Regions from separate parts of the Streptomyces sp. NPDC002588 genome, predicted to be linked through region 3. Evidence: riboswitches for the same ligand, from Rfam matches in the RefSeq annotation. Region 3 holds a riboswitch; each other region holds the start of a gene.
The links. Region 3 has a riboswitch for S-adenosylmethionine ahead of ABT057_RS24815 (putative leader peptide). Riboswitches for the same ligand answer to the same signal wherever they lie in the genome.
Positions count from the first base shown of each region.

Region 1: linked by a shared signal. The riboswitch ahead of thrC (threonine synthase) and the one ahead of ABT057_RS24815 (putative leader peptide) in region 3 are both predicted to bind S-adenosylmethionine.
Region 2: linked by a shared signal. The riboswitch ahead of ABT057_RS37355 (aminotransferase class V-fold PLP-dependent enzyme) and the one ahead of ABT057_RS24815 (putative leader peptide) in region 3 are both predicted to bind S-adenosylmethionine.

Region 1 covers NZ_JBEOWF010000028.1:86,322-95,815, reverse strand. Annotated here, with positions in the region: gene ABT057_RS29415 (ABC transporter substrate-binding protein) at 64-1,353, shown strand; gene ABT057_RS29410 (DUF3263 domain-containing protein) at 1,387-1,617, shown strand; gene otsB (trehalose-phosphatase) at 1,638-2,465, shown strand; gene ABT057_RS29400 (alpha,alpha-trehalose-phosphate synthase (UDP-forming)) at 2,453-3,871, opposite strand; gene ABT057_RS29395 (glucosyl-3-phosphoglycerate synthase) at 3,987-4,931, opposite strand; SAM riboswitch class I at 5,112-5,258, shown strand; gene thrC (threonine synthase) at 5,277-6,563, shown strand; gene ABT057_RS29385 (ubiquitin-like small modifier protein 1) at 6,560-6,838, shown strand; gene ABT057_RS29380 (cold-shock protein) at 7,303-7,509, shown strand; gene groL (chaperonin GroEL) at 7,834-9,456, shown strand.
Region 2 covers NZ_JBEOWF010000043.1:8,932-18,425, reverse strand. Annotated here, with positions in the region: gene ABT057_RS37380 (NYN domain-containing protein) at 1-664, opposite strand, end outside; gene ABT057_RS37375 (hypothetical protein) at 700-939, opposite strand; gene ABT057_RS37370 (rhomboid family intramembrane serine protease) at 1,107-1,811, shown strand; gene ABT057_RS37365 (Lrp/AsnC family transcriptional regulator) at 1,808-2,089, shown strand; gene ABT057_RS37360 (protein kinase domain-containing protein) at 2,262-4,412, opposite strand; gene ABT057_RS37355 (aminotransferase class V-fold PLP-dependent enzyme) at 4,479-5,852, opposite strand; SAM riboswitch class IV at 5,996-6,112, opposite strand; gene trpD (anthranilate phosphoribosyltransferase) at 6,187-7,251, opposite strand; gene qcrB (cytochrome bc1 complex cytochrome b subunit) at 7,385-9,049, opposite strand; gene qcrA (cytochrome bc1 complex Rieske iron-sulfur subunit) at 9,046-9,494, opposite strand, start outside.
Region 3 covers NZ_JBEOWF010000022.1:16,116-25,609, reverse strand. Annotated here, with positions in the region: gene ABT057_RS24840 (LLM class flavin-dependent oxidoreductase) at 1-516, opposite strand, end outside; gene ABT057_RS24835 (aliphatic sulfonate ABC transporter substrate-binding protein) at 555-1,607, opposite strand; gene ABT057_RS24830 (ABC transporter ATP-binding protein) at 1,667-2,398, opposite strand; gene ABT057_RS24825 (ABC transporter permease) at 2,395-3,285, opposite strand; gene ABT057_RS24820 (TauD/TfdA dioxygenase family protein) at 3,285-4,181, opposite strand; SAM riboswitch class IV at 4,814-4,923, shown strand; gene ABT057_RS24815 (putative leader peptide) at 4,952-5,074, shown strand; gene ABT057_RS24810 (ABC transporter substrate-binding protein) at 5,256-6,878, shown strand; gene ABT057_RS24805 (ABC transporter permease) at 6,882-7,841, shown strand; gene ABT057_RS24800 (ABC transporter permease) at 7,838-8,764, shown strand; gene ABT057_RS24795 (dipeptide ABC transporter ATP-binding protein) at 8,746-9,494, shown strand, end outside.

The sequences.
Region 1 (9,494 bases), on a different contig from region 3:
ACCCATTGGTATGAACAATCAGTTGTCCATCATCCGGACAGCCAGTACAGGAGACGAAGCACGGTGCAGCGGCGGGCAGTCAGGTCAGGGACGAGGACGGGAACGATCGCGGGGGTGGCCGTACTGGGCATGACCGCGGTCCTCACCGGCTGCGGACTCACCGGGGGCTCCGACGACGTCACCCTGAGACTGGTCGCGGCCGACTACGGCGACAGCGCGGCCAACAGTTCCAAGAAGTACTGGGCGGACGTCGTCGACGCCTACGAGAAGAAACATCCGGACGTCACCGTCGACGTCACCGTCCTCTCCTGGAACGACGTCGACGCCAAGGTCAAGGAGATGGTCGACGCCGGAAACGCGCCCGACATGGCGCAGATCGGCTCGTACGCCGACTACGCGGCCGCCGACCAGCTGTACCGGACGAGCGACCTCCTCTCCATCCCCGTCGAGGCCGACTTCGTACGGCAGCTCGCCGAGGCGGGCAAGGTGCGGGGCGTGCAGTACGGCATGCCGTTCGCCTCCTCCACCCGGCTGCTCTTCTACAACAAGACCCTCTTCGCCAAGGCGGGCATCACCCCGCCCAGCACCTGGGCCGAGCTCGCCGAGGACGCCCGGGCGCTCAAGGCCGAAGGGGTGAAGTACCCCTACGCGCTGCCGCTCGGGCCCGAGGAGGCGCAGGCCGAGACCATGCAGTGGCTGATCAGCGGCGGGGGCGGCTACAACCAGACCGTCAGCAGCTACAGCATCGACTCCGTCCAGAACGTCGAGACGTTCACCTGGCTGAAGGACAAGCTGGTCGGCAAGGGCCTCACCGGGCCGGTCGCGCCGGGCAGGCTGAACCGGGCCGACGCCTTCGCCGCGTTCACCGCCGGTGAGGTGGGCATGCTCAACGGCCATCCGTCCCTGATGAAGGCGGCGGAGGAGAAGGGCGTGAAGTTCGGCATGGTGCCCATGCCCGGCATCGACGGGCCCAGCAAGGTCGCCATGGGCGTCGCCGACTGGATGACCGCCTTCCGGCGCGGCGGGCACGCCAAGGAGATCGGCCGGTTCCTCGACTTCGTCTACAGCGAGAAGAACGTCCTCGCCTTCTCCCGCGAGTACGACCTGCTGCCCGTCACCAGCTCCGCCTCCCAGGCCATGAGCGAGGACAAGGCGGACGCCGGGCTGCGGCCGTTCCTCGACGAACTCACGCTCTCCGAGCTGTATCCCGTGGGCCGGACCTCGTGGGCGCAGGTCAGCGCGGCCATCAAGAAACGGATCGGCGCCGCCGTGGCCCCGTCCGGCAACCCCGCCACGGTCCTGGAGAACCTGCAGTCGACAGCCACCACCGCGGAGATCGCCGCCAGGAGCTGAGGCTCTGTCGGTGCCCGGCGGTACGGTGCGGGAATGGAGGAACAGCTGGCCGCACGCGAGCGGAACATACTGGCGCTGGAGCGCCGGGGCTTCACCGGCCCCGGCGCGAAGGAACGCGCCATTCGCGAGGAACTCCACCTCTCCCCGGTCCGCTACTACCAGCTCCTGAACGCCCTCCTGGACGACCCGAGGGCCCTGGCCCATGATCCGGTGACGGTGAACAGGCTGAGAAGGGTGCGGGAGACACGGCGAGCGGATCGGTGAGGCGTGGTTATCGTCGCCCTATGGGCAACCACGTACCGACCACCGCAGCCGGACGCGCCGCACTCGAAGCCATCATCGACCAACCCTCCCGCACCCTCGTCGCCCTCGACTTCGACGGCACCCTCGCCCCGATCGTCGAGAACCCCGAGGACGCCCGGGCCCACCCCGAGGCCCTCCCCGCCCTCAGGGCCCTCGCCCCGAAGGTCGCCGCCGTCGCCGTGATCACGGGCCGCCCCGCCGAGGTGGCCGTCCACCACGGCGGCTTCGCGGGAGCCGAGGGCCTCGAGCATCTCGCCGTCCTCGGGCACTACGGTGCCGAGCGCTGGGACGCCCGCACGGGCAAGGTCACCGCACCGCCCCCGCACCCCGGCGTCGCCACCGCCCGCACCGAGCTGACCACCCTGCTCGAAGGCCGGGACCCCGGCATCTGGGTGGAGGAGAAGGGCGGCCGGGCCGTCGCCGTCCACACCCGCCGCGCCACCGAACCGCAGGCCGCCCTCGACGCCCTCCGCGAGCCCCTCACCGGCCTCGCCGCCCGGCACGGCCTGATCGTCGAACCCGGCCGGCTGGTCCTGGAGCTGCGTCCGCCCGGCATGGACAAGGGCGCCGCCCTGCTGGAGCACGTCCGCGAGACCGGCGCCCGCTCCGTCCTCTACGCGGGCGACGACCTCGGCGACCTCCCCGCGTTCGCCGCCGTCGGGAAACTCCGTTCCGACGGAGTGCCCGGCCTGCTGGTGTGCAGCGGCAGCGCGGAGGTCGGCGAACTGGCCGAACGCGCGGACCTCGTCGTCGACGGCCCCGCCGGGGTCGTGGGGCTGCTGCGGGAGCTGGCCGGTCAGCTCGGCTGAAGCTCCCGCAGGGCGGTCAGCTGTTCCAGGAACCACTGGGCCGGAGGCAGCGCGGTCGCGGCCGCCGCCAGCCGTTTGGCGCGGTCGGCGCGCTCCTCCGGCTTCATCGACAGGCCCTCGTGCAGGGCACGGGCGGTCTCCAGGATGTCGTACGGGTTGACGACGATCGCGTCCTCGCCCAGCTCCCAGTACGCCCCCGCCTCCCGCGACAGCACCAGCGCGCACCCCTCGTCGGAGACGACCGGGACCTCCTTGGCGACCAGGTTCATGCCATCCCGGACGGGGTTGACCAGGGCGACGTCCGCGAGGCGGTAGGCGGCGAGGGAGCGGGCGAAGTCGTCCTTGAGGTTCAGCAGGACCGGTGTCCAGCCCGGGGTGGCGAACCGTTCGTTGATCTCGTCCGACAGCCGCCGCACCTCCGCCATGTAGTCGCGGTAGACCGCGAGGTCCTGGCGGGACGGGTAGGCGAAGGCCACGTGCACGACCCGCTCGTGCCACTCGGGGTGGTCCTCGAGCAGCTGCCGGTAGGCCAGCAGGCCGCGCACGATGTTCTTCGACAGCTCGGTGCGGTCGACCCGGACGATCGTCTTCCGGCCCGCACCGCCGATCTCCTCCCGGAGGGCGGCCATGCGCTCCTCGACGTCCGGCCGGTGCGAGCGCTCCCGCAGGAAGTCGGCGTCGGCGCCGAGACCGTGCACGCCGATCAGGGTCTTTCCGGTGCCGCCGACGAACTCCGCGCAGCACGCGCCGAACGCGTCCGCCCACCGCCGGGTGAGGAAGCCCAGGCGGTCCGCGCCGAGCATGCCGCCGAGCAACTGCTCCCGGATGTCCCGGGGCAGCAGCCCGAAGTAGTCCGCCGGCGCCCACGGCGTGTGCGAGAAGTGCCCGATGCGCAGGTCGGGGCGGAGTTCGCGGAGCATCCCGGGAACCAGGCACAGGTGGTAGTCCTGCACCAGGACCGCCGCGCCCTCGGCCGCCTCCTCGGCGAGCGCCTCGGCGAAGGCGCGGTTGTAGGTCTCGTACGACGCCCACTGGCGGCGGAACTCCGTGTCGAAGACGGGTTCCAGCGGGGTCTGGTAGAGGAGGTGGTGGATGAACCACAGGACCGAGTTCGCGATGCCGTTGTAGGCGTCCTCGTGCACGTCGGCGGCGATGGGCAGCATGCGCACGCCCTCCTCGCCGACGCCGCGCGAGACCGCCTCCCGGTCGCCCTCGGACAGTGCCGAGCACACCCAGAGGGCGCCCGCTTCGGGGCCGATGGCCGACAGGCCGGAGACCAGCCCGCCGCCCCCGCGTTTCGCGTGCAGCGAGCCGTCCTCACCCACCGTGTAGGAGACCGGGCCCCGGTTCGACGCGACCAGCACCTGAGCACCCCGAGCAGCAACAGCGTCGTGCATGGAAGCCATACGCCTCAACCTAGCCCGGTCGGGAAACGCTCAAACGTACGGTCGCTCCCCGTGGACGGGCCGTATCCAGCCGTATCCAGCCGTATACGGCCCGCCCCCGGTGTTACGCGACGGATCACGCGACCTTGCGGGACTGGTACTCCGAGATCTCCGCCATCGGCGGCCGCTCCTCCGTGTCCACCGAGTAGGTGCGCGGTTCGAAACCGTCCGCGCCCCGCTCGAACTGGGTGAGGGAGGGGCGCACGAGGTGGCCGCGGGCCAGGCGGAGCTGGGCGGTGCGGTAGATTGCCGCGGCCATCCGGCCCAGGGCCTGGCCGTCCTGGTGGCGGTGCTTGCGCACGCCGACGTCGACCTGGGCGAGGGCGTCGAGGCCCACCAGGTGCAGGGCGTCGACCAGCATGCCCAGTTCGACGCCGTATCCGACGGGGAAGGGCAGCTGTTCCAGCAGGCTGCGGCGGGCCGCGTACTCACCGCCGAGCGGCTGCACGAAACCGGCCAGCTGCGGCCAGTGCAGGTTGAGCAGGGGCCGGGCCATGAGCTCGGTGACCCGCCCGCCCTGGCCGGCCGCGCCGCCGAGCGGACGGTCGTACATGCCCTTGACCAGGTCCACGCCCGGGTCGGTGAGCAGGGGGCCGACGATGCCCGAGACGAAGTCGGAGGAGAACTCCTTCAGATCGGCGTCGATGAAACAGACGACGTCCCCGGTCGTGACGAGCAGGGAGCGCCACAGGACCTCGCCCTTGCCGGGCACGGCGGGTATCCGGGGCAGGATCGCGTCGCGGTGGACGACCCGGGCGCCCGCGGCCGCCGCGACCTCACCCGTACGGTCGGTCGATCCCGAGTCGACGACGACGATCTCGTCGACGAGCGGGACCTGGTGCATGAGGTCGTGACGGATGATCGCGACGATGTCGCCGACCGTATCCTCCTCGTTCAGTGCGGGCAGGACCACCGACACCGACTGGCCCGTGGCACGCTTGGCCGCGAGTATCCGGTGGAGCGGGCGATCGGTCACGGACCAGGAGCGGGTGGCCAGCCAGCGCTCAGTTTCTTGAAGCACAGTCTGCGGCTCCTCACTGTCGTGATCACACCGGGTGCACGGCAGGTGACCGTGTGATCCATCTCGCGGTTCGGACGACTATCTCAACTGTCCTGGCCTTCGGTTACAGTCTTGAACAACGCGGATGACCATCGCATGTCCGGGGTCATCGGCGTTCATTTCAGATCAACAACCGCATACCGCTCATCCAGAGGGGCAGAGGGATACGGCCCGATGAAGCCCCGGCAACCCTCCAGCCGGTCTGACCACGTCGATGTGGTGAGGCTCCCGGCTAGGGAAGGTGCCAAATCCGTCTCACGGCGAGATGCGTCGTGAGGAAGATGAGGAGAAAGGGCCTCGCCTCACATGGCTGCGCAGACTGTTGCAAGCACCACCGACTCCACCGTGGACCTTGGTCCCGCCGCTGCTCTTTCCTGCCGCGAATGCGGTCACCGCGTCCCGCTCGGGCCGGTCTTCGCCTGCGAGGAGTGTTTCGGCCCGCTCGAGATCGCGTACGACTTCTCCGCCTACGAGACGGAGGAGCTCCGCAAGCGCATCGAGGCGGGACCCGCGAACATCTGGCGCTACGCGCCGCTGCTGCCCGTCCCGGCCGACGTGGCGGACAAGCCGAACATCAACCCGGGCTGGACCCAGCTGGTCCAGGCCGACAACCTGGCGCGCGAGCTCGGCGTCGAGGCCGGCAACCTCTTCGTGAAGGACGACTCCGGCAACCCGACCCACTCCTTCAAGGACCGGGTCGTCGCCCAGGCCATCGAGGCGGCGCGCGCCTTCGGCTTCACCACCCTGTCCTGCTCCTCCACCGGCAACCTGGCCGGCGCGGTGGGCGCCGCGGCGGCCCGCGCCGGCTTCCGCTCCTGCGTGTTCATCCCGCACGACCTGGAGCAGGGCAAGGTCGTCATGGCCGCGATCTACGGCGGAGAGCTCGTCGGCATCGAGGGCAACTACGACGACGTCAACCGCTTCTGCTCGGAGCTCATCGGCGACCCGGCGGGCGAGGGCTGGGGCTTCGTCAACGTCAACCTGCGGCCGTACTACGCGGAGGGGTCCAAGACCCTCGCGTACGAGATCTGCGAGCAGCTCGGCTGGCGGCTTCCCGACCAGCTGGTCGTCCCGATCGCCTCCGGCTCCCAGCTCACGAAGATCGACAAGGGTCTGCAGGAGCTGATCAAGCTGGGGCTCGTCGAGGACAAGCCGTACAAGATCTTCGGTGCGCAGGCGGAGGGCTGCTCCCCGGTGTCGGTGGCCTTCAAGGCCGGTCACGACGTGGTCCGCCCGCAGAAGCCGAACACCATCGCCAAGTCGCTGGCGATCGGCAACCCGGCCGACGGACCGTACGTCCTGGACATCGCGCGCCGCACGGGCGGCGCGGTGGAGGACGTGACGGACGAGCAGGTCGTCGACGCGATCAAGCTGCTGGCGCGGACGGAGGGCATCTTCGCCGAGACGGCGGGTGGCGTGACCGTGGGCGTGACCCGCAAGCTGATCGAGAACGGTCTGCTGGACCCGACGAAGACCACGGTCGTCCTCAACACGGGCGACGGCCTGAAGACCCTGGACGCGGTGGCAGGCACCGGCCTCACCGCGACCATCCGCCCCAACCTGGACTCTTTCCGAGAGGCTGGCCTCGCATGAGCGTGACCGTTCGCATCCCCACCATCCTGCGCACCTACACCGGCGGCCAGGCCGAGGTGACCGCCGAGGGCGCGACCCTCGGGGAGGTCATCTCCGATCTGGAGAAGAACCACACCGGTATCGCCGCCCGCGTTCTCGACGACCAGGGCAAGCTGCGCCGGTTCGTCAACGTGTACGTCAACGACGACGACGTCCGCTTCGAACAGGGACTGGAGACGGCCACCCCGGACGGCGCGGGTGTCTCCATCATTCCGGCCGTCGCCGGCGGATGCTGACCCACGTTCAGTACCGGCGAGTAGTACTCATTGGTAGTAACCGTCGGTAACAGTGATTACCGAGTGTTCATCGAATTGCCCCCTCCGTGAGAGAAGTGGAGGGGGCAATTCAGTGTGGTTGAGCGCGGTACAGTTGGGGAACCGGGTCGCGCGCCCTTGATCCGGAGCCTTTGATTTCTGCCCTGGCCCGACAAGAAGTAGCCAAAGTGTGTGTCTCTTGCGTGGCATTTGTGGCTTTTACGGGGCCCGACTTGCCCTGAATTCAGGCGAATTCTCGCCACATTCCGGATCGCGTGCGTCCAGAATTCTCGTCCGACTGACCTGTTGCAGACGGCAGTTGGACAGATACATTCAGCCGCGGTCGACGCGTTCCGGCGCACGCCCCCAACCAACTGGGGGGTGAGGTCTGACCCGGATCCGCGAAGTGTGGATCTGTGCAAGGGCCAGTAATAGGGGAGTTAGGCATGGCTCAGGGCACCGTCAAGTGGTTCAACGCGGAGAAGGGGTACGGCTTCATCGCGGTCGACGGTGGTGCGGATGTTTTCGTCCACTACAGCGCGATCCAGATGGACGGGTACCGCACCCTGGAAGAGGGTCAGCGGGTCGATTTCGAGATCTCGCAGGGCCAGAAGGGGCCGCAGGCGGACATGGTCCGGCTGGCGACCGGCTGAAGCACGCGCCGACTGACAGCGACGTTCTTCTGTTTCATCTTCGAAGGGCTCGTACCTCCCGGGGTACGGGCCCTTCGGCACGCCCGGACGGCCCACGCCCCGGACCCCTCATCGAGCCCGCTTCGCGGGCGCACCTTGCACTCGGGCATGCCGAGTGCTAATCATTGGCGTTAGCACTCTGAAGGTGAGAGTGACAAAGATGGACCGGGTCGGTGAGGCCCGCAGGCCAGGTGGGGCAAGGAACCACGGGGCATGCGAGCCGTCCGTCGCGGGCGCGGGCGCGGTCCGAAGGAATCACCCCCAGTCCTGGAGGGACCACTTCACATGGCCAAGATCATCGCGTTCGACGAGGAGGCGCGGCGCGGCCTCGAGCGCGGCATGAACCAGCTCGCGGACGCCGTGAAGGTGACGCTCGGCCCCAAGGGCCGCAACGTCGTCCTCGAGAAGAAGTGGGGCGCCCCCACGATCACCAACGACGGTGTTTCCATCGCCAAGGAGATCGAGCTCGAGGACCCGTACGAGAAGATCGGCGCCGAGCTGGTCAAGGAAGTCGCCAAGAAGACGGACGACGTCGCCGGTGACGGTACGACCACGGCGACCGTTCTCGCCCAGGCCCTGGTCAAGGAAGGCCTGCGCAACGTAGCCGCCGGCGCCAACCCGATGGCCCTCAAGCGCGGTATCGAGAAGGCCGTCGAGGCCGTCTCCGGTGCCCTGCTCGAGCAGGCGAAGGACGTCGAGACCAAGGAGCAGATCGCTTCCACGGCCTCCATCTCCGCCGCCGACACCCAGATCGGCGAGCTCATCGCCGAGGCCATGGACAAGGTCGGCAAGGAAGGCGTCATCACCGTCGAGGAGTCCCAGACCTTCGGTCTGGAGCTGGAGCTCACCGAGGGTATGCGCTTCGACAAGGGCTACATCTCGGCGTACTTCGCCACCGACATGGAGCGGATGGAGGCGTCGCTCGACGACCCGTACATCCTCATCGCCAACTCCAAGATCGGCAACGTCAAGGACCTGCTCCCGCTCCTCGAGAAGGTCATGCAGTCGGGCAAGCCGCTGCTGATCATCGCCGAGGACGTCGAGGGCGAGGCCCTGTCGACCCTGGTCGTCAACAAGATCCGCGGCACCTTCAAGTCCGTCGCGGTCAAGGCCCCGGGCTTCGGCGACCGCCGCAAGGCGATGCTGAACGACATCGCCATCCTCACCGGCGGCGAGGTCATCTCCGAGGAGGTCGGTCTCAAGCTCGAGAACACGACCCTCGACCTGCTGGGCAAGGCCCGCAAGGTCGTCATCACCAAGGACGAGACCACCATCGTCGACGGCGCCGGCTCCTCGGAGCAGGTCGCGGGCCGCGTGAACCAGATCCGCGCCGAGATCGAGAACAGCGACTCGGACTACGACCGCGAGAAGCTCCAGGAGCGCCTGGCCAAGCTCGCGGGCGGCGTGGCCGTCATCAAGGCCGGTGCCGCCACCGAGGTGGAGCTCAAGGAGCGCAAGCACCGCATCGAGGACGCCGTCCGCAACGCGAAGGCGGCCGTCGAGGAGGGCATCGTCGCCGGTGGTGGCGTGGCCCTGCTGCAGGCCTCCCAGGTCTTCGAGAAGCTGGAGCTCGAGGGTGACGAGGCGACCGGCGCCAACGCCGTGCGCATCGCGCTCGAGGCCCCGCTGAAGCAGATCGCCGTCAACGCCGGCCTCGAGGGCGGTGTCGTGGTGGAGAAGGTGCGCAACCTGACCCCGGGCCACGGCCTGAACGCCGCGACCGGCGAGTACGTCGACCTGGTCAAGGAAGGCATCATCGACCCGGCGAAGGTGACCCGCTCTGCCCTGCAGAACGCCGCCTCCATCGCCGCGCTCTTCCTCACCACCGAGGCCGTCATCGCCGACAAGCCGGAGAAGGCCGCGGCCCCGGCCGGCGGCGGCATGCCGGGCGGTGACATGGACTTCTGATCGACCCCGGTCGATCGACTGTCCTTCACACCGAGGGC
Region 2 (9,494 bases), on a different contig from region 3:
ACACCTGGGCCTGCCCGTCGGCCCGTACCGCCTCGATCTCGCTCTGCACCTTGCGCAGCGCGGCCTCACCGCGCTTGACGTCGCTGAGGGCCGAACGCAGCTTGCGGTGAAGGGATTCCGCTTCCTTCTTCGCCGCGTCCAGTTCGGTGCGCAGCCGCTCGGTGTCCGCACGGGTCTGCTCGCGCGCGTGCGCGAGCTCCTCGCGCAGCCGCTCCAACTCGGCACGGTTCTCTTCGTCCGCGCGCTCGGCGTCCGCCCGCTGCGCCTCCTCGCCGGCCGCGGTCACCAGCTTCACCCAGCCGGTGGGCCGCAGTACGTAGGCCGCGGCCGCCACGTCGAGCGGGTCCGCGGCCGGGGTCGGCGAACCGGAGTCGAGAGCGCCGGACAGCTCCGGCTGGACTTCTCTGAACTTCTCCGCGATGCGCTGCCGGAACAGCGGATCGGTCTCCAGCGCCGCCGCCATCGCGTTGCCCGCGAACTTGGCGCGGCGGTTCGGGGCGAACCGGGCGTACTGCCTCAGCTGGGCGGGAAGTTCGCCGACGGTCAGCCCGCCGAAGCCGTCGGAGACGATCTGCACGACCCGGCGGCGCACGCCGTCGGGCAGCGGACGGTCGAGCACCTCAGCGGCGCCGTCGCCCGGCCCCCCGCCTGAGCTCTCCACCATCCGTCACACCCCAATGCTGTGCGGGGCCCGCTCCCTCAGGAGCCGGCGCCCGGCCGATCCACGAGTTCCACCTGATCCACGGCGTTGCACCAGCGGCACCGCACCGACTCGATGGTCTCACTGACCACCTCGCGCTCCTCCACGCTGGGCTCACCGGCGAGGTCGAGGTGGACGTACTCGACGACCTTCGACGAGCGCGTCACGTCGAACCGGGTGAGGTTGCCGCAGAGGGTGCAGCGCCACCGCGTGGTCGCGGTCGGCAGGGGAACGGTCATCGCGGCTGCCAGCCTTCCTTCCAGTGTCCGTGACGCCCCGGACTACCCGGAGCGTGTGGCTCGTAACCCTACGGCCTGGCGCGTACTCGCCGCCCATCCGTTCCAGGGGCCGGTCGGCGGCGAGGCGGTACGTCCCGGTGCGTCCGATTGCGTCACACTCTGTGCTCATGATCGGTAAGCGTCTTTCGGCGCCGGTGACATACGGACTGATCGGCGTGTGCTGTCTGGTCTTCGTGACCGGCCCGGCCTCGGGGCTCAATCCGGCCTACGGCACCGGCGACGAGCTGCTCGCCGCCCAGCGGGCCTGTTTCCGCCACTGGGGCGTCGTCCCCGCGGAACTCTTCGCGGGCTCGGCACGAGCCGCCCTGTCCCCGGTCACGGCCCTGTTCGTCCACGGCAGCTGGGTGCACCTCCTGGGGAACATGCTGTTCCTCTACGTCTTCGGGGCGATGACCGAGGACCGGATGGGCCGCCTGCACTTCACGCTCTTCTACGTCGGCTGCGGCTCTCTGGCCCTGCTGGGGTACGCCGCCGCCCACGCGGACTCCCCGCAGTCGCTGGTGGGCGCCTCCGGGGCGATCTCGGCCGTCCTCGGCGCGTTCCTGTACCTGTTCCCCCGGGCCCGCGTGACCAGTCTTCTGCCGTTCCTGTTCTTCCTGCCGCTGCGGTTCCCCGCCTGGGTGGTGCTGCCGTTCTGGGCGGCGCTCCAGTGGATCGCGGTGGGGCAGGCCTCCCAGGGGCCCGGGGTGGCCTATCTGGCGCACCTGGTGGGCTTCGGGCTGGGCTTCGGCTACGCGTGGGCCCGTTTCGGCCGTACCACTAGAGTGAAGGGCGCCCCAGCTCCGGCCCCCCAGGGAGAGAACCAGCCGTGATCACCGCGATCGTCCTCATCAAGACCAGCGTGGACCGGATCCCCGAGATCGCGGAGCGGATCGCCGCGCTGGACTCCGTCAGCGAGGTGTTCTCCGTGACGGGCACCTACGACCTGATCGCGATGGTCCGGGTCAAGCAGCACGAGGACCTCGCCGAGGTCATCCCCGGCAGCATCAGCAAGATCCCGGGCGTCGAGGCGACCGACACGCATGTCGCGTTCCGCACCTACTCCCAGCACGACCTGGAGGCGGCGTTCGCGATCGGCCTCGACAGCTAGCGCCCTGGCTAGTGCTGTGACCGGAAAGGTTTGCCGGATAGCTCGCGGCGTCCGGTGCGGTGCATCGCAAGGCGGAGCATGACCCGTGTACTGGATGTACTCGGGTGATGCGACAACGCGGCGAGGCGCCGTGCCGGGCGTCGCGACCCGGTGAACCTTTCCGGTCACAGCACTAGGTCTTCAGGGCGAGGGCGGTGATGCCGTCGGCGGTGGCGGCGTAGATCCGGTCGTCGTGGACGACCGGGCTCTGGGTGCCGATGGACGCTCCGCCCTCGGCCCGTCGCTGCCAGGTCCGCTCGCCCCGTCGGTTCACGCCGTAGAGCGTCGAGCCCTGGCTCAGGTAGACGGTGCCGCCCGCGACCACCGGATCGCTGTACTGGCTGCCCTCGCCGGTGAGCAGGAAGGTCCATGCCACCGATCCGTCGGCGGGGTCCAGGGCCACGAGCTGGTAGCCGGTGGCGGTGAGAGCGCGGCCGCCGAAGGCCGTCCAGGTGAGGTAGCGGCCGCCGCCCACCTCGTCGTCGGCCCGGTCCCACAGCGACGTGCCCGTCGGGCTGAGGCCGTGCAGCGTCTTCTCGCCGCCCGAGCCGACCACCAGTACGTTCCCGACCAGCGTGGGCCGCCCGGTGTCGAGGCCCACCCGCGCCGTCCACCGCCGCTTCCCGCTCGCCGCGTCCAGGGCCCGCACCTCGTCCCCGAAGGTGCCGGCGTACACCACCCCGTCCGCGACCATGGGCTCGCTGGTCGGCGCCGCCCCCGTGGACGTGCTCCAGCGCACGCTGCCGTCCGGGGCGAACGCCCGGACACCGCCCGCGTCCGAGGTCCTGCCGTACGACACGAGGACCAGCCTGCCCGAGGCCACCGGGAACTGGCTGGTCGCCGCGGCGAGCGGCCTGGTCCAGCGCACCTTCCCGGCGTGGCTGAGCGCGCAGAGCTTCGTCGCTCCCTCCTGTCCGTCGAACAGCAGGCAGTACACGCCGTCGACGGTGGCGAGCGGGGACATGACCTGGCCGCCCAGCGGGGTCCGCCAGACCTTCACCCCGTTCAGCCCCACGGCGTGCAGCGAGCCGTCCGCGCCGCCCACGTACAGCCGCTTCCCGTCGGGCGACAGCGCGGCGCAGGGCCCGCGCTTCCCGCCCAGCCCCTGGACCTTGTACTGCCAGCCCGCCCGGGGCGCCGCCGGTGTGCCCGACGAGGAGGGGCCGGCCGTGACCCGGTCCCGGCCGGCGGACGAGTCCCGCAGCAGCAGCCATCCGCCGAGGCCCCCGGCCGCGGCCACCCCCGCGCCGCCGCCCAGGGCCGCCAGCAGCCGGCGCCGCGAGGGCGGCCGTGGTGCGGGCTCCCCGGCCTCCGGCAGGTCGGTGACCGTCACGGGCGCCACGTACTCGACCCGGCTCTCCCGTTCCCCCGAGCCGTGTTCCGCGACCCAGCGCTCACCGCCGTCGGCCCAGCCGGGTGCCTCCTGGGCCCCTTCGGCGTACCAGCCGGACCGCAGGCCCTCGCGCAGGGAGCGCGCGGTGTGTCCCGTGGCCGCGACCACGTCCGCGGGCGTCGGCCGGGTGCCGGGGTCGTCCCGCAGACACGACTCGACCAGCGGCAGATGCTCCTCCGGCACGGCGGACAGATCGACGTCCCCGGTGAGGATCCGCAGCAGGACGACCGAGTCCTGTCCCTCGCCGAACGGTTCCTTGGCGCCGGCCGCGTACGCCAGGACCGCGCCCAGCGAGAAGACGTCGCTGGCCGGGCCCACCTGGGCGCCGTTGCGGATCTGCTCCGGCGAGACGTAGCCGACCGAGCCGACCACCACCCCGGTCCGGGTCAGCGCCGTCCCCTCCAGCGCCCGGACGATGCCGAAGTCGATGACCCGGGGACCGTCCGGCGCCAGCAGGATGTTGGAGGGCTTGAGGTCGCGGTGGACCAGCCCCTTGCCGTGGATCGCGGCCAGTGCCTCGCCGAGCGCGGCCGCGAGGAGCCGGACCGCCCCGGCGGGCAGCGGCCCGCCGTCGAGCACCGCGTCGCGCAGGTTCGGCCCGGCCACGTACTCGGTGGCCATCCACGGGCGTAAGGCCCCGGTGTCCGCGTCCACGACCCGGGCGGTGTACGTCCCCGCGCCGCCCACGGTCTGCGCGGCCCGCACCTCATGCCGGAACCGTGCCCGGAAGGTCCGGTCCTCCGCGTGTTCGGCCCGCACCACCTTCAGCGCCAGCCGCAGCCCGCCCCGCGCCTCGGCGAGGTACACCTCGCCCATGCCGCCGGATCCCAGCCTGCCCATGACCTGGTAGGGACCGATGGTCCGAGGATCCGTCTCGCGCAGCTCCTGCACCCGTGCTCCCCCTGCCTCCGTACAGCTGCCGAGGGGAGCGTATCGGTCCGGATGGACACGGGTCCGTCAGACGGCGGGGACGCAGCGGCCGTCCTCGGTGCGGTACGTCCACTTCGCGCCGTCGGCCACCAGCTCGCGCACGGCCGCGACGAAGCGGTCCACGTGCTCGTCGGGCGTGCCGGCGCCGAAGCTGACCCGGATGGCGTTGAGGGACTTCTCGCCCGGGGCCGCCTCGGGGGCGCCGCACTCGCCCTGGGCCTGCGGGTCGCTGCCCAGGAGGGTGCGGACCAGCGGGTGGGCGCAGAAGAGGCCGTCGCGGACGCCGATGCCGTACTCGGCGGAGAGCGCCGCGGCGAAGTGGGAGCTGTTCCAGCCCTCGACGACGAAGGAGATGACGCCGACCCGGGGGGCGTCGTCGCCGAAGAGGGAGAGGATCCGGACCTCCGGGACCTCGGCGAGGCCGGTGCGCACCTTCTCGATCAGGTACCGCTCGCGGGCCACCAGCGTGTCGAAGCCGGCCTCCGTGAGGGCCTTGCAGGCCGAGGCGATGGAGTAGGCGCCGATGACGTTCGGGGAGCCGGCCTCGTGGCGGGCCGCGCTGTCGTGCCACTCCACGTCCACTCCCCCGTCCTCGCGCCGGGTGACCTTGCGGCTGGCGCCGCCGCCCGCGAGGTACGGGTCGGCCGCCTGCAGCCAGTCGGCGCGGCCGGCCAGGACGCCGGAGCCGAAGGGGGCGTACAGCTTGTGGCCGGAGAAGGCGACCCAGTCGACGTCCAGGTCCCGGACGGACACCGGGTGGTGCGGGGCGAGCTGGGCCGCGTCCAGGACGATGCGGGCGCCGTGCGCGTGGGCGGCCGCCGCGAGCTCCCGTACGGGCCACAGCTCGCCGGTGACGTTCGAGGCGCCGGTGACGCAGACCAGGGCCGGTCCGCGAGGGTCGCGGTCGGCGAGGGCCCGCTCCAGGGTCTCCACGGCCCGGCCCGGGGTGCGCGGGGCGTCGAGGTAGGTGACCCGGGCGTCCCGCCAGGGCAGCAGCGAGGCGTGGTGCTCGGTCTCGAAGACGAAGACCTGGCAGCCGGCGGGGAGGGCCGCGGCGAGGAGGTTCAGGGAGTCGGTGGTGGAGCGGGTGAAGACCAGCTGGTCGTCGGGGCGGCAGTCGAGGAACTCGGCGACGGTCCGGCGGGCGTTCTCGAACAGGTCCGTCGACAGCTGCGAGAGGTAGCCGGCGCCGCGGTGGACGCTGCCGTAGTACGGGGCGTAGGCCGCGACGTCGTCCCAGACGCGCTGGAGGGCGGGGGCGCTGGCCGCGTAGTCGAGTGCCGCGTAGGTGACCTCGCCGCCCGTCACCAGCGGGACGGTGACATCTCGTCCGAGAACGGGCAGAGGCGTACAAACAGCCGGAACGGAGGCAGCGGTGAAGGCAGCGGTGGCGACGGACATGACGGAACTCCCGTGAGAGGAAAGAGAGAAGAGTGAAAAGGGTGTGCGGAGGCGGGGCTCGGCGCCCTATCGCATTCGCTTGCTCACGGAAGACTCCCTCGAGACCAGGACCCCTGGACTGTGCCTCTCGGAAGAGAGTGAGGGGTCCGCGCTTGCCGTAGACCTCACTGCCTACGGCCTGGTCTTCACCCGGGGCACCCCGCCACGGACGGAGGGTTGCCGGACAGTCGGCCGGGGCCTCATGACTGTCACTCATGACCTGTGCAGAAACGTACGTGAAGTGATCGTCGCCCCGCAACCCGTGTCCGGATCGCGGGACGATCACCCGGGCTCGCTATGCGTTGGTGGCGGCCACCCAGCGCTCCAGGACCCGCTTGGCCGCACCCGAGTCGATCGACTCGGCCGCCTGGTCCATGCCGGCGCGCAGTTGCCCGGCCAGGGTGCCGGAGCCGGGCTCCAGGGCCACCAGCGCGGCCGCCGAGTTCAGCAGTACGGCGTCGCGGACCGGGCCCGTCTCGCCGTCCAGCAGGCGGCGGGCGACCTCCGCGTTGTACGACGGGTCGCCGCCCCGCAGGGCCTCCACCGGGACCAGTTCGAGGCCGACGTCACGCGGGTCGAAGCTCTCCTCGGTGACCTTGCCGTCGCGGACGATCCACACCCGCGAGGTGGCCGTGGTGGTCAGCTCGTCGAGGCCGTCGTCACCCCGGAAGACCAGGGAGGAGTTGCCGCGCTCGGCGAAGACGCCCGCGACGACCGGCGCCATGCGGGGGTCGGCGACGCCGACCGCCTGGGCGCGCACCCGGGCGGGGTTGGTCAGCGGCCCGAGGACGTTGAAAACGGTACGGATGCCCAGCTGGCCGCGGGCCGCACCCGCATGGCGCAGCGCCGGGTGGAACTTGATCGCGAAGCAGAAGGTGATCCCGGCCTCCCCGGCCACCTCGGCCACCCGCGCCGGGGTCAGCTCCAGATTGACGCCGAGCTTCCCCAGGACGTCCGAGGCACCGGACGCGGAGGACGCGGCCCGGTTGCCGTGCTTGACGACCGTGGCGCCGGCGCCGGCCACGACGATCGCCGACATGGTGGAGATGTTGACGGTCTTCGCGCCGTCGCCGCCGGTGCCGACGATGTCCACCGTGCGGCCGGGCACCTCGATGACGTTGGCGTGCTCGTACATGGTTCGCACGAGGCCGTTGATCTCCTCGACGGTCTCGCCCTTGGCCCGCAGGGCCACCACGAACCCGGCGATCTGCGCGTCCGTCGCCTCACCCTGCATGATCCGGTCCATCGCCCACGCCGTGGCCTCGGCGCTCTGGTCCCGGCCGTACAGCAGCGAGTTCAGCACGTCGGGCCAGGAACGGCCCGCCGCGGTGTCGCCTCCAGCGGGGGTCACAGCGCTCATAGCCGCTCCTGGGTGTCGTAGAGCCGGTCGTGGAACCGTACGGGCCCCACCCTATCCAGGTCAGGGCACGGCGAAGGGCCCCGTCCGAACACCGGACGGGGCCCTTCGTGCAGGCGTGGCGACGCCTCAGTGATCAGTGATGGCCGTGGCCGCTCGTGATCTCCTTGTACTCCTCCACGGTCGGCTTCGGGATCTGCTGGTCCTCGCCGAAGTACGCGCCGCTGATCTTGGCGCGCAGCTTCTGGGAGCGCTTGATCTTGCGCTCGACGCCGTTCTCGTCGACCGCCGGGCCGATCGCGGCCGGCTCGTACTGGTCGTGCGCCGTGAGCGTGTGCAGCTGCTCCTGGCTGAGCGGCTCGTGGACCTCGATGAACTCACCGTGCGGCAGGCGCTTGATGGTGCCGGTCTCGCGACCGTGCAGCACCTTCTCCCTGTCGCGGCGCTGCAGGCCGAGGCAGATGCGCTTGGTGAGGACGTACGCGATGACCGGTCCGACGAAGAAGAAGATCCGGACGAACCAGGTGATCGAGTTGATCGACAGGTTGAAGTGGGTGGCCCAGAGGTCGTTGCCACCACCGACCAGCGTGATCATGTACATCGTGACCCAGGCGACGCCCAGCGCGGTGCGCGTCGGGGCGTTGCGCGGACGGTCCAGGATGTGGTGCTCGCGCTTGTCGCCCGTGATCCACGACTCGATGAAGGGGTAGAGCGCGAGCGCCGCGAGGACGACACCGAACAGGACCAGCGGGATGAACACGCCCAGGACCAGGGTGTGGCCCCAGAGGTTGATCTCCCAGCCCGGCATGAAGCGGATCAGGCCCTCGGCGAAGCCCATGTACCAGTCGGGCTGGGCGCCGGTGGACACCTGGTCCGGACGGTAGGGGCCCATGGCCCAGATCGGGTTGATCTGCGCGATGCCCGCGATGGCCGCGATGACACCGAAGACCAGGAAGAAGAAGCCTCCGGCCTTGGCCATGTACACCGGCAGCAGCGGCATGCCGACGACGTTCTTGTTGCTCTTGCCGGGGCCCGCGAACTGCGTGTGCTTGTGGTAGAAGACCAGGATCAGGTGGCCGACCACCAGACCGAGCATGATGCCCGGCAGCAGCAGGATGTGGATCGAGTAGAACCGCGCCACGAAGTCGTGGCCCGGGAACTCGCCGCCGAACAGGAACATCGAGATGTACGTGCCGACGATCGGCATCGACAGGATGGCGCCCTGGGTGAAGCGGACACCGGTGCCGGAGAGCAGGTCGTCCGGGAGCGAGTAACCGGTGAAGCCGGTGAACATGCCCAGGACGAACAGCAGGAAGCCGAACAGCCAGTTGATCTCACGCGGCTTGCGGAACGCGCCGGTGAAGAACACTCGCATCATGTGCACGAACATGCCGGCGAGGAAGATCAGCGCCGCCCAGTGGTGGATCTGCCGGATGAGCAGACCGCCGCGCACGTCGAAGGAGATGTGCAGGGTCGAGCTGAACGCCTCGGACATCAGCTGTCCCTGGAGCGGGATGTAGCTGCCGTGGTACTCCACCTCGTTCATCGACGGGTGGAAGAACAGCGTCAGGTACACACCCGTCAGGATGATGATGATGAAGCTGTAGAGGCAGACCTCGCCCAACATGAACGACCAGTGGTCGGGGAAGATCTTGCGCATGTTGGCCTTGGCGAGGGAGTAGATCCCCAGCCGGCCGTCGGCCCAGTCGGCGATCCGCTCGCCGGCCGGAGCCTTCCCGCGGTTGTCGCGGCCCGCCGCACCGGCGGCGGATGTGCTCGTGGTGTTCTCGTTGGTGCTCATCCGCGCTCCCAGAAAGCAGGACCGACGGGCTCTTCGAAGTCGCCGAGCGCCTCGAGGTAGCCCTGGTCGTCCACGCCGATGCGCAGCTGCGGCAGCGGGTGACCGGCCGGGCCGAAGATGACCTTGGCTCCGTCGGAGAGGTCGAAGGTGGACTGGTGGCAGGGGCACAGCACGTGGTGCGTCTGCTGCTCGTACAGGGAGATCGGGCAGCCGACGTGGGTGCAGATCTTCGAGTACGCCACGATCCCCTCGTGCGACCACTCGAGTTCCTGCTTGTCCTTGATGTCCTCGGGCTGGAGCCGGACGATCATCAGGGCGGCCTTGGCGATCTCGTTCTGGAAGTCCTCGGCGTCCTCCTCCAGGCCCTGCGGCTTGCAGAACGTGAGGGAACCGACGGCCACGTCCGAGGCCCGCAGCGGCTCGTTCGTGTTCATGTTGACGAGCA
Region 3 (9,494 bases):
GGCCTCGGACTCCCAGCTGTCCCACAGTGCCTTGGCGATGTGCAGGAACTCGTCGGCCCGGGCGTACCGCTGGGCGTGGCCGGGGCGGTTTTCCAGGCCGAAGTTGGCCGCCTCGTCGGCGCCCGCCGAGGTGACGATGTTCCAGCCGGCGCGCCCGCCGCTGACATGGTCGACCGACGCGAGGCGACGGGCGAGGTTGTAGGGCTCGTTGTACGTCGACGACACGGTCGCGATGAGTCCGATCCTGCTGGTCGCCTGGGACAGCGCGGTCAGCAGGGTGAGCGGCTCGAGCTGGCCCGGCGGCCGGAACTCGCCCGTGCCGGTGACGGCCGGGCCGTCCGCGAGGAACAGCGAGTCGAACTTGGCGCTCTCCGCCAGCCGAGCCAGTTCGATCCAGTGTCGCAGGTCGAAGTCCGCCCGCGGGTTGCTGTGCGGGAGCCGCCACGCCGCCTCGTGGTGGCCGGCCTCCATGAGGAAGGCGTTGAGATGGAGCCGGCGTCTTCTCTGATCGCTCATGACTGCTCTTCTTTCCGTTCGGAGCGGAGGGCGCCGGCTCAGTCGACCGACAGCTTCGAGCTGTCGTAGCCGGCCGGGAGGAGGTTGTCGGTGATCGACGAGACGTCGACCTTCTTGGTGATCTGGCCCGCCTCCAGGAAGGCGTCGGCGAGCTTCTGCTCCGCCGCGATGTCCGACTTTTCCACCGGGGTCACCCGGGTCTCGAAGGCCTTCAGGGACGCCTTGGCGTCGTCCAGGGGGATGCCCTCCTCCTTGGAGATCGCCTGCGCGTACTTGTCCTCGTGCTTGATCGCCCACGCGAACTCGTGGGCGAGCCGCTGCAGGACGTCGGTGAGAGCCGCCCGCTTCGTCCCGTCGTTCAGCGAGCTCTCGCTCGCGACGTAGTAACTGCTCGTCTGGTCGATCGGCGGGAGACCCTTCGCCAGGATCCGCGCACCGTTCTTGACCGCGATAGCCGACTGCGGGTTCCAGATCGACCAGGCGTCCACCTTGCCGGTGTTGAACGCCGTGGCACCGGCCGCCGGGTCGAGGAAGACCAGCTTCACGTCCTTGGGGGTGAGGCCCACACTCTTGAGCGCGTTCAGTGCCAGACCGTGAGCCGAACTGCCCTGCGGCACAGCGAGTTTCTTGCCCTTGAGGTCCGCGAGCGTCTTCAGTGCCGAACCCTTCGGCACGATGATGTTCTCGTTCGCCTGGGTGGGCCTGAGGGAACGGTTGACGGCGACGACCTTGAAGCCGTACTCCTTCGCGGCGCCGGTGATCGGCGGTACGTCGCCGACGCTGCCCAGGTCGATGTCGCCGGACGCGGCAGCCTGCACGAGCGGCGGGCCGTAGGTGAACCGGGCGAACTTCACCTTGTAGGGCGCGTTGTCGAACACGCCGGTGATCTTCGCCAGCTCCTGGCTGCCGTCACCGCCGTTGTCGCCGATGGTGAAGGTGTACTTCTTCCACTCGGGGTGGTTGCCGGCGCCCGGTCCACTGGGGCTGCTCAGGGGCGCGGCGGCCTCCGACGTCGATGCGCAGGCGACGAGGGTGCTTCCCAGGGCGAGCAGACCGACGGCGGTGACGATTCGGAAGGATCTTCTGGACATGGGTCCTCATGTGCTTTCTGTGCTGTGGCGGGAGAAGTCGGTGGGCGCGGTGGGGAAAGTCAGTGCTGGTTGGCCAGGCCGAGGTCTGCCAGGAGCGAGGAGCGCAGTTCCTCCCGCGCGATGCTCGCCTCGCGGTCCGCGGCCGACAGCTCGACGAGGTGGGAGGTGCCGATGCGTCCGTTGCTCATGACGACGACCCGGTCGGCCAGCGCGATGGCCTCGTCGACGTCGTGGGTGACGAGCAGCATCGCCGCGTGGTGCTTGCTGCGCAGTGCCCGCACGAGGTCGTGCATGCGCAGCCGTGTGATCGCGTCGAGTGCCGCGAACGGCTCGTCGAGGAGCACGAGTTCGGGTTCCGAGACCAGCGCCCGTGCCAGGGACACCCGCTGGGCCTCGCCGCCGGAGAGCTCCTTGGGCCACGCCCTCTCGCGGCCGGAGAGTCCGACCTCGGCGAGCACGTCGAGGGCCCGCCGGCCGGCGTCCGGTCCGTGCAGACCGAGGGTGACGTTGCGCAGCACCCGCTGCCACGGCAGCAGACGGTCGGCCTGGAACACGATCGCGCGCTTGGCCGGGACCTCCACCCGCCCGCCGTCGGGCCGGTCGAGGCCGGCGAGCAACCTGAGGAGGGTGCTCTTGCCGCAGCCGGAGGGGCCCAGCAGGACCACCAGCTCCTCGCCGGCGATGGTGAGGTCCAGATGGTCGAGGACGACCCGGTCGCCGAACCGGCGGACCACCTTCTCGACGACGGCGCCGGCCTGCCGACGGGGTTGCGTCTCAACGGTCGTGCTCATGCTGCCTCATAACTGGGGCGCCACCGCAGCAGCACCCGCTCGAGAGCCCGGACGAACTGGTCGGCGAGCAGACCGAGGAGCGAGTAGATCACCAGCCCCACGAAGACCTGGCCGGTCTGCAGGTACGTCTGTCCTTGAGTGATGAGGAAGCCGAGGCCCTTGTCGGCATTGACCGTCTCGGCCGCTACGAGGCCCAGGACGCTGTAGGCGAGGGAGAAACGCAGGCCCACCAGGAATCCGGGCAGGGCACCGGGCACCAGCACCCGCGTCACGAGGCGCCAGGTGCCCGCGCCCGTCGTCCGCGTCATCTCGATCAGCCGCTGGTCGACGCCGCGGATCGCGGCGAAGAGGTTGACGTACATCGGGACGCCCGCACCGAACGAGATCAGCAGCACCTTGGTGAGCTCGTCGATGCCGAACCACACGATCATCAGCGGCAGCACCGCCAGCAGCGGGATCGTGTTCAGGATCTGCACGACGCCGTTGAACAGATACTCCCCGCTGCGCAGCAACCCGCCGAGCACCCCGCTGACGATGCCCACCGTGAGACCGATCGCGAGACCGATGCCGGCCCGTTGCAGGGAGATGGCCAAGTCCGGCCCGAGGACGCCTTGTCGCCACAGATCGACGGCGGACCTGACGATGGAGGTCGGTGCCGGGGCGTAGGTCTTCTTCAGCACTCCGGCTCTGGCCAGGACCTCCCAGGCGATGAGGATCACCACCGGAGTCGTGTAGATCCCCAGCGGCCAGCGCAGGCGTTCGCGGAGTGCGTGGACCAGGGTCCGGCGGCGGGCGTCGCGTGGCAGGAAGACCTCGCGCTCCGGCGCGCTCGTCGGTTCGGCGGCCGCCGAACCGAGGGCCGGCCTCTCCAGGCTGACCTCGGTCATCAGGCAGCCACCTCCAGCACTTTGCTGTAGTGCGAGGCGTCACCGACGAGTTGCTCGCTACGGCGGCCGTCGACGCCGACGGGCACGTCTCCCGCGACCGTCACACGGTTCAGGCGGCGCGGGTGGTCGTCGTAGTTGTCCACCCCGTAGTGCTGGGTGATCCTGTTGTCGAAGATCAGCAGCTGGTCGGGGGCCCAGGTCCAGCGCAGGATGTTCTCCGGACGGGTCACGTACGACTGGAGGATGCGCAGCAGATCGGCCGACTCACCGCTGGACAGGCCGACGATCCGCTTGGCGAACCCGCCGATGAACAGCCCGCGTTCACCGGTCAGCGGATGCACGCGTACGAGAGGGTGTTCCGTCTCGTACGGCGTCGAGACGAAGACCCGGTCGTACTCCTGCCGCTGTGCCGTCGTGGCCGAGGGGCGCGCGTAGTCGTACTGGTTGGTGTGGACGACGCGCAGTGAGTCCGCGAAAGCACGGAGCGGCTCGGGCAGTGCTCGATAGGCCGCGGCCGCGTTCGCGACGAGCGTCTCGCCACCGTAGGGCGGCGTCACGATGGACCGGAGTGTGGTGAGCTGCGGTGGGTTGAGCACGAAGGTGACGTCCGTGTGCCACTCGTTCGCCTTGGACGTCTCGCTGTCGACGGCCAGCACGTTCGTCGTACCGTCGGCGGCCGGCACGTTGGGGTGGGCGGTTGTCAGGTCGCCGAACCAGCCGGCGACACGCTCCTGGCCGGCGTTGTCGAGCTGCACGTGGTCGAACACGATCGCCTTGTGCTCGTTGAGGGCATCACGGAGCGTCGTGATCGTCGAGGGATCGGGGGGCGTCGTGAAGTCGACGCCCTCGACGGCCGCGCCGATGTGGCCCGTGAGCTTGCGGATGGACGGAGGCATGAGGAGGTCCCTCTCGAGGAATGGGGCGCACTGCCGGGTGCTGAGAGCCGGAGTGAACGGGTGACGGGCAGCGATGAACGGCCACGAAGCCGGTACTGGGTCGGTCGCGATGCGCGGGCCCGAAATCCCGCCGGGGCCGCGCCACTTGTACGACAAGGCCGTCGGCCTGTGGCCGGCGGCACGTGCCCTCGCCGACCTCGAGTCCGGCGCACGCGCTTCTGCTCAGGGAGAGTGCAGGAGCGGAGAGCGGCGCCGGGGGAAGAAGGCGATCACGCAGTCGGCACGGCGGTTCGTCGGGAGGACACCGCTGAGGCGGCGGCCTGGCAGCGGCCGCTGCCGGGGGCCGCTTCGCGGATCAGCGGCACGCTTTCCGGATCAACGACAACAGAACGCGCTGGAGACATGCGCCAGGTCGATGTGGCGCCTCCGAGTCAAATCCACGCGCGGGGTCATGGGACGTGAGTGGAGCAGATGTCCACCCGGTCGGTCAATGAGTTCCGGACAGGTTTCACATTGCCGAAGCGTGGAGGCTTCCCTCGTCGGCGGCCATGAGGCCTGGCGCGCCGCCGCGGGCCGTGCGACTCGCGTCTCGGCATTGACGGATTACGACGGAGATCGGTAAAGTTTCAACTGGCATTGAGTGTCAGCATCAAGCCCTGGCTTGCTGACCGGCAACCCTCCGACGCGGTGGGGTGCTCCAGGTGAAAGCCCGGCCGGGTCGCCGACCCGGCAAGCGCGTGGCCCTGTGGCAGGGGCCTGGACATGGAGGAATGAGCGTGCGGCACAGCAGCGTCTCGAATCCCTCCATGGCGGCTGCGGCGGCCCCCTCCCGGTTCTCCCGCCGACGCCACATCGACCTGCAGCGCATCACCAGCTGCCTGTGTCATGGCTGACTTCGCCCTCTCTGCTGTCTGAGGACATTCACCGCTGGTTTTGACGCCCGGCAAACTCCTCACGTTTTCCCCTCACCTCTCGTGGACCGTGTCGCTCTTTCTCGCGGGCAACGCCTTCCACGCCTCTTCGTTGTCCGCGCGGAAACGTGCGTGACGGCTTTCGAGTAGGAGAACTCATTCCGTGATATCGCATCCGGATTCCCGCCCTGCCCGACGGGCGGCACTGACCGCGCTCCTGACGACCAGTCTGTTTCTGACCGCATGCTCCTCCGGCACCGGGAGCAGTTCGAGCGGCGACAGCGGCCGGGCCAGGTCCGGCGGCACACTGACCTTCGCGGTGGGTTCCGACGCCGGCTGCGTGGATCCGCAGCAGGTCGCCAGCAACGACACCGTCTACTCCCTGCGCCAGGTCGTCGACTCCCTGACCGACCAGGACCCCAGGACCGGCAAGATCGTGCCGTGGCTGGCGAAGAGCTGGGACATCAGCCCGGACACGACGACGTTCACCTTCCACCTGAGATCGGGTGTCACCTTCAGCGACGGGACACCACTGACCGCGCAGGTGGTGAAGGACAACTTCGACGCGGTGCCGAAGCTCGGCGCCCTGGGGGTCCTGGCCGAGGGGTATCTGAGCGGTGTGCAGAGCACCTCCGTGGTCGACCCGCTCACCGTGCGGGTGAAGTTCAAGCAGCCCAACGCCCAGTTCCTGCAAGCCACTTCCACGTTCTCGCTGGGCATCGAGTCGTCGGCGAGCGTGAAGAAGTCCCCGCAGCAGAGGTGCAGCCAGGGTGTCGTCGGCAGCGGCCCGTTCACGCTGAAGCAGTACGTGCAGAACCAGTCGGTCACCTTGGCCAGGCGCGCCAAGTACGCCTGGGGTTCCACGCTGTGGACCAAGAAGGGCGAGGCGTACCTCGACAGGCTGGTCTTCAAGGTGGTGCCCGAGGCGGGGGTGCGCGTCGGCAGTCTGCAGTCCGGTCAGGTGGACGCGATCAGCAGCGTCGGCAAGGCCAACGAGGCGGCGCTCAAGGGCGGTCAGTTGAGCCTGCTGCGGCGGGCCAACCCGGGCAACGTGTTCAATCTGGGGCTGAACAACTCCCGGCCGCTGCTGAAGGACGCGAAGGTGCGTCAGGCGATCCTGTTCGCCGTCGACCGGCAGCAGATCGTCGATGCCGTGTTCCCCACCGGCACGCAGCCGGCCACCAGCATCCTCGCGCACACCACGCCGGACTACGCGAACCTCGGCTCCGATCTGACCTACGACGCGGCGAAGGCGAAGTCCCTGCTGGAATCGGCCGGCTGGAAGACCGGCAGCGACGGCGTCCGGACGAAGAACGGCACCAGACTGAGCCTGGCCGTCACGTGGTTCGCCAACGCGGCCACGAACCAGCCCGCGCTGGAGCTGATCCAGCAGCAGCTGAAGGCCGTCGGCATCGACGTCGTGCTCAAGGAACGGCAGATCACCCAGTTCGCCCCGACGCTGCAGTCCGGTGACTTCGACGTCGTGTGGGGCAACGTGACCCGCGCCGACCCGGACATCCTGCGCAGCTCGTTCTCCACGAAGCTGGCCAACTTCTACCGCCTGCCGGCAAGCCCGCTGGACTCGCTGCTGAGCCGGCAGGCGGCGACCACCGATGCGGCCGAACGAAAGCAACTGGTCCGCCAGGCTCAGCAGTTGTTGGTGCGGAACGCATACGTCGTGCCGGTGGTCGAGCTGGAGACCCAGCTCGGGGCGGCGAAGAAGGTGCACCGCCTCGACTTCGAGGCCTCCAGCCGGATCCAGCTGCACGACACCTGGATCGGCTAGCGCATGCGCCGCTATGTGATCAAACGTGTCGCGCAGGCGCTCGGGGTGCTGTGGGCGGCCTACACGGTCTCGTTCCTGGTGCTGGACTTCCTGCCCGGTGATCCGGTGTCGGCGATGGCAGGTGCCGGAGCGGACTCGGGGCAGGTCGACCCGGCGCAGCTCGCCAGGCTTCGGCACGAGTACGGCTTCGACAAGCCGGTGCTCGTGCAGTACGCCGACCACCTCGGCAACGCGGTGCGCGGGGACTTCGGTGACTCGGTCTCCACCGGCCGTCCGGTGACCTCGACCCTGGGCGACGCACTGCCGCAGACCCTGACGCTGACGGGCGCGGCGCTGCTGCTCGCGGTGGTGTTCGGCGGGGGCCTCGCGGTGTCGGCGACCTTCGCCACGCAGCGATGGCTTCGGCAACTGCTGCTGTCGTTGCCGCCGCTGGGCGTGTCGGTGCCGACCTTCTGGGTCGGGCTGCTGCTCGTCGAGGTGTTCTCCTTCCGGCTGCGCTGGTTCCCGGCGTTCGGCAACGACGGGCTGCGGGGCCTGGTGCTTCCGGCGCTGACGCTGGCGATACCGACCGGCGCGCAGGTCGCCCAGGTGCTGGCCAAGAGCCTGCTCACCGCCCTGGATCAGGCCTATGCGGAGACCGCGCGGGCCAAGGGGGCGGGCAGGCTGCGGATCCACCTGCGGCATGCGCTGCGCAATGCGTCGCTGCCGGCGCTGACGGTCGTCGGGCTGCTGGCCGGGCAGCTGATCGCCGGTTCGGTGGTCGTGGAGACCGTGTTCTCCCGCGACGGGCTGGGCCGGGTGACGGCCGCCGCGGTCACGGCCCAGGACATCCCGCTGGTCCAGGGGGTCGTGGTGTTCGGGGCGCTGATCTTCGTGCTCGCCAACCTGATCGTCGATCTCGTCTATCCGCTCCTCGACCCTCGGATCGTGGTGGCCTCCGGCCGGAAGGAGGGTTTCGCATGACCCGGCCCCTTGTGGACGACGCCGCCACCGGCGCGGCGCTCGGCCTGGCGCGGCCGCTCGAACCCGGCATCGGCCCGGATCCCGGGCGAGGTCCCGAACTGCGGCGCGTCCTGCGGTTCTTCCTGCGCCGGCCCGGTCTGACGGCGTCGGTCCTCGTGGTGGTCCTCGTGGTACTGGCCGCGTTCCGGCCCGGTCTGTTCACCTCGCAGGACCCGCTGCACGGGGTACCGTCACAGAACTTCCGAGGCCCGAGCCGCGCGCACTGGTTCGGCACCGACGAGCTGGGGCGCGATCTGTTCTCCCGGGTGGTGCACGGTGCGCAGCTGTCGTTGAAGGCGACGCTGATCGCGGTGGCGGTCGCCTTCGTGGTCGGCGGTCTGCTCGGCCTGGTGGCCGGGTTCGTCGGCCGCTGGGCCGACGACGTGCTGATGCGCTTCGTCGACGTTCTGCTGTCGATCCCTGCGCTGTTCCTGTCCCTGGCGCTGGTCACGGCGCTGGGCTACGGAACGGTGAAGGTCGCGGTCGCGGTGGGGGCCGCCGGCGTCGCCGCGTTCGCCCGGGTGACGCGCTCGGAGGTGCTGCGGGTGCGGCAGGCGGTCTTCGTCGAGGCGTCCCGCTCGTGCGGGTCCCGCTGGTACTCGGTCCTCGGCCGGCACGTGCTGCCCAACGCGCTGGGCCCGGTGATCGTCCTGGCCACGCTCGACTTCGGCGCCTCGGTCCTGGCCGTGTCGTCGCTGAGCTTCCTCGGCTACGGGGCGCCGCCTCCCGCACCGGAATGGGGCACGTTGATCTCCGACGGCCGCAACTACCTGGCCAATGCGTGGTGGCTCACCGCGCTGCCCGGGCTGGCGATCGCCGCGACCGTGCTGGCCACCAACCGCATCGCGCGAGCGCTGGACGGCGAATGGTCCCGACAGCGATGACCGGCCCGACGACGAACGGACCCGGAACGGGTGGGAATGTGACGAACACAGGGGAACCACTGCTGGAGGTGCGGGGCCTCTCGGTGTCGTACCGCACCCTCGGCGACACGGTGCAGGCGGTGCGGGGCGTCGACCTCGACGTATGGCCGGGCGAGGTGACCGCGGTGGTGGGCGAGTCCGGATCGGGCAAGAGTACGACCGCGCACGCGATCATCCGGCTCCTGGCGGCGAACGGCGGCATCGATGCCGGCACGGTCCGTTTCGGAGGCCGCGACCTCACCTCGCTGTCGGAGCGAGAGCTGCGTACCGTACGCGGCGCACGGATCGGCCTGGTGCCCCAGGACCCCGCGGTGTCGCTCAATCCGGTCAAACGCATCGGTGAGCAGGTCGCGGAGGTGCTGCGCATCCACCAGCCGGCGAGGCGACGCTCCGCGTCGACCGAGGCGATCGCCATTCTGGACCAGGCCGGGCTGCCCGACGCGGCCACCCGCGCCCGGCAGTACCCGCACGAACTGTCCGGCGGGATGCGGCAACGTGCCCTGATCGCCGTCGCCATCGCCGGCCGGCCCGAGCTGATCATCGCGGACGAGCCGACCAGCGCTCTGGACGTCACCGTGCAAAGGGTCATCCTCGACCACCTGCAGCACCTCACCGAGGAGAACGGCACCGCGGTGCTGCTGGTCACCCACGATCTCGGCGTCGCCGCCGACCGGGCGCAGCGGATCGTGGT